2 regions of the Streptomyces sp. NBC_01176 genome follow, and region 2 is predicted to be linked to the other one. Evidence: riboswitches for the same ligand, from Rfam matches in the RefSeq annotation. Region 2 holds a riboswitch; the other holds the start of a gene.
What was found. Region 2 has a riboswitch for cyclic di-AMP ahead of OG199_RS08530 (LysM peptidoglycan-binding domain-containing M23 family metallopeptidase). Riboswitches for the same ligand answer to the same signal wherever they lie in the genome.
Positions count from the first base shown of each region.

Region 1 (4,141 bases), 6.4 Mb from region 2:
CGACCGGCGCAGGAACCGTGCGCTCCCCGGACGAGTCGCCCGAGGCAGCGCCACCGGTCACTTTCCGAGGCCGGCTGGCGGTGGAGGAGAGTACGTCCGACCACATGCCGGTGGTCACCAACGCGACCGCGACGTGCACGACCGTCTCGGGCAAGTAGCCGTCCGCGTAGGCCCGTTCGACGACTCGATGCGTGAGCCGGCGCGCCGTCCGAGGGGGTGCCCGAGGCGGGGCCCGACGCCCGCGCCAGGTCGGCGCGGGCGTCCGGCAGGTCGTGCCGGACCAGCCGCTTCGACAGCCCCCTTCAGGCTGCGGGACGGCAGTCGCGCGCGAGCCCTCCCGGCCTCTTACGCGGGCCGCGCGGCACTGTGGATCGCCGCCTGTCCGGCGTAGAAGATCGACTCCTCGCGTATGTACGCCCCCGGGCTCGGCGCGTGGATCATCATGCTGTTGCCGATGTAGAGGCCGACATGGCTGACGTCGCCGTAGAAGAAGATCAGGTCGCCGACGCGGAGGTCGGTGAGCGGGATCGCCGTGGTGGCCGTCGCCTGGTCGCGCGCGGTGCGCGGGAGCGCGACCCCGGCCACCATCCACGCGGCCCGGGTGAGGCCCGCGCAGTCGTAGGAACCCGGCCCGGCCGCGCCCCAGACGCACGGCCTGCCGATCTGGGCACGGGCGAAGGCCAGTGCCTTGGCTGCCTTCATGTCGTACCCCGATCCGGACGTGTCGCCGCCGGCCATGACCGTGCCCACGGTGGTGGGTACTCCCGCGGTGACAGGCGCGGCCTGGACGAAGGACGCGTCGGGAGCGACGGACGGGGCGAACGGAGCGGACACGACCGACGGGGCAGGGGCAATGGTCATGGCCGGGCTGTAGGCCGTCTCCGAGGCGACGGGCGCCTCCGGGACGAAAAGCAAATCCGGGGCACGGAGTGGCTCCGGACCTTGGAACTGGTCGGGGGCGTAGGGCATGTCCTGCGCGTAGGACAGCTCCGGAGCGTAGGGCGTACCCGGGGCGAACGCCGTGTCCGAGGTGAACGTCATACCCGGGGGGAACGCCGTGTCCGAAGCGAACGTCATGCCAGAGGCCGACGCAGTGTCCGAGCCGAACGTCACGCCTGGGGCGAACGCGGTATCCGAGCTGAACGTCATGCCCGAGGCCGACGCAGTGTCCGAGCTGAACGTCACGCCTGGGGCGAACGCGGTATCCGAGCTGAACGTCATGCCCGAGGCCAACGCAGTGTCCGAGCCGAACGTCACGCCTGGGGCGAACGCGGCATCCGAGCTGAACGTCATGCCCGAGGCCAACGCAGTGTCCGAGCTGAACGTCATGCCCGGGGTGAACGCCGTGTCCGAGGTGAACGTCATGTCCGCGGTGAGGGGCATGCCCGTACCGAGGGACGCGTCCGTACCGGCCGGTGCGGCCATGCCCGCACGTGCGGCCGTGTCCACGGCTGCGCCCATGGCCAGGCCGGCCGACTGCTGTCGCCGCCACTGCTCCTCGGCCTCGCGGCGGGTCCGTTCCTCCGGGGTGGGCCAGATCTCCTGAGCGGGCGGCGCCTCGATCGCCGCGATCGGGGCGATCCGCTGCTGGACGACGTGCCGGGACAGCAGTTCACGGGCGAGTGCGAGCTTGCGCCGGTTCTGCTCCTTGCGGTTCTTCAGCGAGGAGTGGCCGGACTCCGTGGCCGGCGCGGGCAGGGCCTTGACCGCCTCCTGTCGCGCTCCGGTCCCGGCCGGCAGCGCCGCGACGGCCCTCCCGGAGGCCGGCTCAGTCCCGGCCGCCGGTCCGGCGGTCAACTCGGCCACGGGGCCCGCTCCCGGTCCGGCGGTCAGCTCCGGAACGGGGCGACCCGCGGTTCGGGCGGAGGGTCCGCCCTCCAGGCGCTTCGCGGCAGGCGCGGGGCGCGCCTCGGCCGCACGCTTCGGCGTTCTGTCGGCCGGCAGCCTCGCCGGCACGGTCGGGCCCAACTGGGCACGGCCCACGTCGAACCAGGGCCGGGACACGTCGTCGAGGGCGGCGTCGGTGCTCCTGCGCCCGTTGTCCCGGGCGGGGTTGACGCGCTTACGCGAACCGGAGGTCATCGCGCGGGTCGCGTTGTAGTTCCCGGTGGCCGTCTCGGCCCGGTCGTACAAGGAGCTGATCCGCTGCTGGACCTCTTCGCGGCTCGGACCGTCGTCTCCGCCGAGGGACGCGGAGTTGGGGCTCTGCGGGAGGTCCGCCGAGGAGCGGGCCACCGTCGCGGGTGCGGAGCGGGGCATGCCGGGGAGGCTGTTGCCTCCAGGGCCCGGGGTGCGTTCCGGCGCCATGGCAGACGTACTCCTTCCGTGCTCCGCCTACCGAGTTAGCTGTCGGGTTCGGGCGGACGGATCCGGAAGGTATGCCCTACGGCCTCTGCCCGGTAGGGCAGTTGGGCCGATTCACCCCAGGGTTCGGTTGGGTCCCCGGCTCCGGTGGCCAGGAGGCCGCACCGGATTAGGCGGAGGCCAAGCGACCCGGCGAGGTTCGCCGGAGGAAGTCGTGTGGCCTGTCGCCAACTTAGCCAACTTGTGTGCCTCACGTGAAGATTGAAGTGCGATGTGTCCGATATGTAATTGTGACCTTCGTCGTACTCCCGATCTCGGGTGAGTTTGCGCACCACGGCGCCGGTGTCAGCGCAGGTGCGCCCGTGGCTCGTCGGCGCGACGCGCGGGACCCGACGGGTCCGCCAGGGCCGGTGACACCGCAGCGGCCGGTGTTCCCGCCACGGCCGCCGGGACCGCCGGTCTCGACAGGTCCGGGCCGCCGGTCGGCCGATCGTCCGCTCGGCGCGAGCCGAGCAGGACCGACAGGGCCCGCACGGGTCTTCGCCAGCGCCCGTGCAGCAGCCCCAGGACGATCGCGGCGGCCACGGCGATCAGGTGCTCCCGACCCGCCAGATTGGGTTTGACGATCGACTCCCACACCATCGAGCCGCCGGTGAGCGCGAACACCACGGGCGCCCGTCGGACGACCGCGAGATAGGTGAACAGGCCCACCACGGCGGCGGACGGGCCGGTGTCCAGCACCTGCCCGATCTCGGGGGGCAGCCCCAGGCCCCACCAGCCCGGGCCCATCGCGATCATCACGCGGACGGTGAGGGTGCCCGCCAGCGTGGTGACGTACGCGATGACCAGCGTCCGGGCCCGGCCGAGGGCGAGTTCGGCGAGGGCGAACGCGAGGAACAGCTGGGTGATGCCCGCCCACACCGGAAGGTCGAGGGCGGGCACGTACAGCGACACGGGAGTACGCAGCAGGGCCAGCGGCAGGGGCAGGGACGCCTTGACACCGCCGGTCAGCCGCACCACCGTGGCCCCGGCCGGATGCTGGGCGATCGCGTGGAAGAAGATGACCCCGAAGGCGGCCACGAACGCCAGCACGAGTCCGGACAGTCCACGGCGCAGGAGTTGCCGGAACGGTTCGACGACCATGCCGTGCCACTCGCCGCGCAGGGTGCGTCCGACGAACGACACGAACCGGTACGGGGATCCACCCGGTCGCCCGTGCGCGTCGTCGCCCGCGGCGGACGGCGGTGGACCGTCGCCGGGTCCCGCCGTCCGTCCATGACCGTTGCCGACATCGCCGCGACGCTCTTCCACCGCCCTAAGCAATGCCCTCTCCCCCCACCACCCGCAGGACGTCTCCTCGTATAGAGGGACGTGATCGTCATTAGGTTGACTCCGGCCGTGCCCTGTCCCTGTCGCGGGCCCGGCCCCCACCGCCCGTGCGCCTCAGGGTGAGCCGAGCGGGCCGTCCGTCGGCCTGCCCAGGTAGGTCAAGGGGCCCGGTTCCGGTACGGGGATCTCGTGGAAGCCGAGACGGTCGTAGAAGGCGCGGGCGGACGTGTTGGCGGTGACCATGCCGAGGTGGACGGCCGGGACACCGCGATCGGCGAGCGCGGCGAGGAAGGTGTGCATCAGCGCCCGGCCATGGCCCCTGCGCTGCCAGTCCGGGAGCAGGTCGATGTGCAGATGCGCGGGATAGGCGGCGAGTTCGGGCAGGATCATGCGTTCGGGGCGGTGCAGCAGGTCGATCATCGTGTCGCCCGGGGTGTGCGGTGGCCTCGTGCTCCGGGGGTACCGCTCGGCGACACCCGGTATCCAGACGTCGCGGAGGTCGCCGACG
Region 1 covers NZ_CP108600.1:8,381,241-8,385,381, reverse strand. Annotated here, with positions in the region: gene OG199_RS36520 (C40 family peptidase) at 346-2,259, opposite strand; cyclic di-AMP (ydaO/yuaA leader) riboswitch at 2,316-2,490, opposite strand; gene OG199_RS36515 (hypothetical protein) at 2,650-3,489, opposite strand; gene OG199_RS36510 (GNAT family N-acetyltransferase) at 3,748-4,141, opposite strand, start outside.
Region 1: linked by a shared signal. The riboswitch ahead of OG199_RS36520 (C40 family peptidase) and the one ahead of OG199_RS08530 (LysM peptidoglycan-binding domain-containing M23 family metallopeptidase) in region 2 are both predicted to bind cyclic di-AMP.

Region 2 (4,141 bases):
CCGTACAGCCGTACAGCCGTACCGCCGTACCGCCCGTGGACGTCAGTCGAGGAGCCGGTCGCGCAGCCGGTCGCGCAGGTCGGGGGTGAGGCGCAGGGCCTGCTCCAGGTAGCTGTCGACGCCGCCCCAGGTCTCCTCGATCGTCTCGAAGGCCGCCGTCAGATACTCGGCCCGCGCGTCGAACAGCGGGCTGAGCAGCTCCATGACCTCGGGGGAGCGGGCCGTGTCCGAGGTGCCGTTGCGGTGGACCTTGTAGCGGCGGTGCCGCGCGTTCGACTCCAGGTAGTCGGCGACGATGGCGTCGCGCTCGACGCCCACGGCGAGCAGCGTCACGGCTATGGACAGGCCGGCGCGGTCCTTGCCCGCCGCGCAGTGCATCAGCGCGGGCACGCTGTCCTCGGCCAGGGCGTGCAGCACCTGGGAGTGCTCGGCCGTCCGCTCGGTGATGATCGTGCGGTACGAACCGATCATCCGGTCCGCCGCCCGGCCGTCGCCGAGGTGGGCACGGAGCTGGTCGAGCTCGCCGTCGCGGACCATCTTCCAGAACTCGCTGCCGTCGGCCGGGTCCGTCAGCGGAAGGTTCACGTTCCGGACACCGGGCAGCTCGACGTCCGGCCCCTCCAGCTTCTGGTCCGAGGCATTGCGGAAGTCGAAGATCGTGTGCAGGCCGAGCGAGGAGAGGAACACGGCGTCCTCCTCCGTGGCGTGCGCGAGGTGACCACTGCGGAACAGCCGCCCGGACCGCACCCGTCGGCCGTCCACGGTGGGCAGGCCGCCCACGTCTCGGAAGTTGCGCACTCCGGCCAGCTCGGGCTCGGTCGACGGGACCTGCTGCGTCACGGGGGCTCCTCCCATAGGGCCGTCGGCACCGCTCGTCGTTGCTCGCCGACGGGAATCGCCTCTCGACGATACGACATGGGTTCCTCGGGCAATGAGTTGTCCACAGGCGCCCCGAGAACGGCGCTCTCGGGGCGCACGGACGGGTGAAACAGGTGAAGTGCATCGAAATGCGGTGCTGTTGCACCACGGACCGCGCCCGGGACCGCGCGGGGATCTCGGTGCGCCGCGGTCATCAACCTTTGTCTGATATTGGCGTTTTGTGTCAGTTGTCACTTCAGGTCGAACTCGCCCGGGAATATGGCTACATGGGAGGACGTGCGTGAGCAGCGTCATACGCGTGACGATGCGTGGCGGCATTCCCTCCACCATGTGCCCGGACCGCCGCGCGGATTGCCGGGATGGAGGGGGCGCTGTGCACGGAGGGTGACGGGCAATTCGGGCATCGATCATGAAAAGGGTGCGTGCGGGGATCGCGCACAGTTGTCGACGCCCTCTCCCCTCGCCTACGTTCGCCCTCAATCCGGACGGACGCCCAATCCTGCCGCCGCCCGGAATCCGCACTCACCCGTACGCGGCAGGAGCGGGGGATCCACAGGTATCGCGCCTGTTCCGGTCTCCGGAACGGCTAGGGGTACAGCCGCGCTGCCGCGCGGCCGGACATCTCCAGTCCGCACCCGACAGCTCACCTCGCAGGCGCCGGAGAGGAAATGCGCCATGCCCGCGAAGGGTAAGCACCGTCGCCCCAAGTTCCTGCGTCTGCCCCGCTCGATCGCCGTGCTCGGCACCGGTGGTGCCGCGCTCGCAATGCCGCTGATGGGGGCCGTCTGCGCCCATGCCGCGGCCCCGGCGGCCGCGGTCCCGTCCGCCGTGCAGAAGATCACGACGGTTTCCGTACCTGGGACCGCCGCGGAGAAGACCGCGGCGAAGACCTATGTCGTGAAGGCCGGCGACACACTCGCGAAGATCGCCGACCGGCAGCACGTCAGCGGCGGCTGGAAGAAGCTCTACGCCGACAACCGCGCGGTCGTCGGCGGCGATCCGACGGCGATCCACCCCGGTCTGAAGCTCACGATCGAGGGGCAGGGCGCCGCGCAGCCGGCCGCGTCCACCGCCACCCAGGCCTCCGCGGCCAAGGCCGCCGCAGCCGGGTACACCCTGCCGGTCGAGGGGGCCACCATCGGCACCGGCTACAAGGTGCCCGGCAGCATGTGGTCCAGCGGCTACCACACCGGTGTGGACTTCGTGGTCCCGACCGGCACCACGATCAGGTCCGTCGCCGCGGGCACCGTCGTCTCGGCCGGCTGGGGCGGCGCGTACGGCAACCAGGTCGTCATCCAGCACGCGGACGGCCGGTACTCGCAGTACGCCCACATGTCCGCGCTCTCCGTCGCGGCGGGGCAGACCGTGACCGAGGGGCAGCAGGTCGGCGTCTCCGGCGCGACCGGCAACGTCACCGGTCCGCACCTGCACTTCGAGATCCGCACGACGCCGGACTACGGCTCGGACATGGACCCGGTCGCGTACCTGCGCTCGTACGGAGTCGTCGTCGGCTGACGCCCCCACGCGACCCGCGGGCCGGACCCCACGATCCCGGGGTCCGGCCCGCGGTGTCTCGTCGATGCCGTGCCGGCGTCGTCTCCGGATCACGGTCTTCCAGGTGTGGCGGCTGTTCAACCACGCCTGAGAGAACCCTATTCCGGATTTCGCCGGTCTTTATGAGTGGCTTATCTCACCACCCGTCAACCCATTCCTACGGTCGCGTAGCTCACATCCCAAGGTGAATCATGGCTCGACGTGGCAGACGATTCGAAGAGTGACAACAGAGCGGTGATCGGGTCGTACGTGGCGGTGGGGGACAGCTTCACCGAAGGCGTCGGCGACCCCGGCCCCGAAGGAGCCTTCGTCGGTTGGGCGGACCGTTTCGCGGTACTGCTCGCGGACCGGCAGCCGGAAGGCGACTTCACCTACACCAACCTCGCCGTCCGCGGGAAGCTGCTCGACCAGGTCATCGACGACCAGCTCCGGCGGGCCAAGGAACTCGCCCCGGACCTGGTCTCCTTCTGCGCGGGCGGCAACGACATCATCCGGCCCGGCACCGACCCCGACGAGGTCGCGGAGCGCTTCGAGCGCGCGGTCGCCGACCTCACCTCGGCCGTCGGCACCGTCATGGTGACGACCGGCTTCGACACCCGTGGCGTCCCGGTGCTGAAGCACCTGCGCGGCAAGATCGCCACGTACAACGGACATGTGCGGGCCATCGCGGACCGGTACGGCTGTCCGGTCCTCGACCTGTGGTCCCTGAAGACGATCCAGGACCGGCGCGCCTGGGACGGCGACCGACTGCACCTGTCGCCGGAGGGCCACACCCGGGTCGCGCTGCGGGCCGGCCAGGTCCTCGGCCTCGACGTGCCCGCCGACCCGGACCAGCCCTGGCCGCCCCTGCCGCCCCGCGGCACGCTGGAGGTACGGCGCGACGACATCCACTGGGCGCGCGAATACCTCGTGCCGTGGATCGGACGAAGGCTGCGCGGGGAGTCCTCGGGCGACCATGTCGCGGCCAAGGGCAGCCTGTCGCCGAACGACATCAGGATGCGGATCGGATCCGTCGCCTGAGCCGCGTGACATCGCGGGACGGCCGACGGGCGGGACCGCGGGGGGGCGTCGCCCCGGACACGGCGGGGGATGTGCCGGGGCAGGCGCCTCAGCGCACCGCCGCCGTCAGGGCCGCCCGCTCGATTCCCAACTCCCGCGCGAGCGCGTCGTCCACCCACTCCTGGGCCCGCGCCCGCGACACCGCGCCCGTGTAGGCGGTCATCTGCACCGCCAGCCCGTCGAGCAGCGCCGTCAGCCGCAGCGCGGCTCCCGCGGGATCCGGGCACCGGAACTCGCCGCCGGCCACTCCCTCCGCGATCACCTCGGTGATCGCGGCCTTCCACTGCCTGTCGAGGTCACGCGTGACCTCCCGCAGCGCGGGCTCGCGCAGCGCCGCGCCCCAGCCCTCGATCCACAGTCGCCAGCCCTTGGCCTGGCCGGTCGGCGCGTACCAGCGGACGGCCGCGCGCAGTCGTCGCAGCGCGGACGTACGGCGGCCGAGCAGCTTGCGCAGATGGGCGAGGTCGTCCTCGGCGGCGTGGGTGAACGCGGCCGCGACCAGCTTCTCCTTGGTGGAGAAGTGGTACAGCACCAACGCGTTGCTCACCCCGAGCGACGAGGCCACGTCGGCGATCCGTACCGCCGCCACGCCCCGCGCCTCGATCTGTCCGATGGCAGCCCGCAGCAATTCCTGACGCCGCTCCGCCAC
Region 2 covers NZ_CP108600.1:2,027,344-2,031,484, reverse strand. Annotated here, with positions in the region: gene OG199_RS08535 (tyrosine-protein phosphatase) at 43-840, opposite strand; cyclic di-AMP (ydaO/yuaA leader) riboswitch at 1,393-1,549, shown strand; gene OG199_RS08530 (LysM peptidoglycan-binding domain-containing M23 family metallopeptidase) at 1,555-2,394, shown strand; gene OG199_RS08525 (SGNH/GDSL hydrolase family protein) at 2,668-3,453, shown strand; gene OG199_RS08520 (TetR/AcrR family transcriptional regulator) at 3,542-4,141, opposite strand, start outside.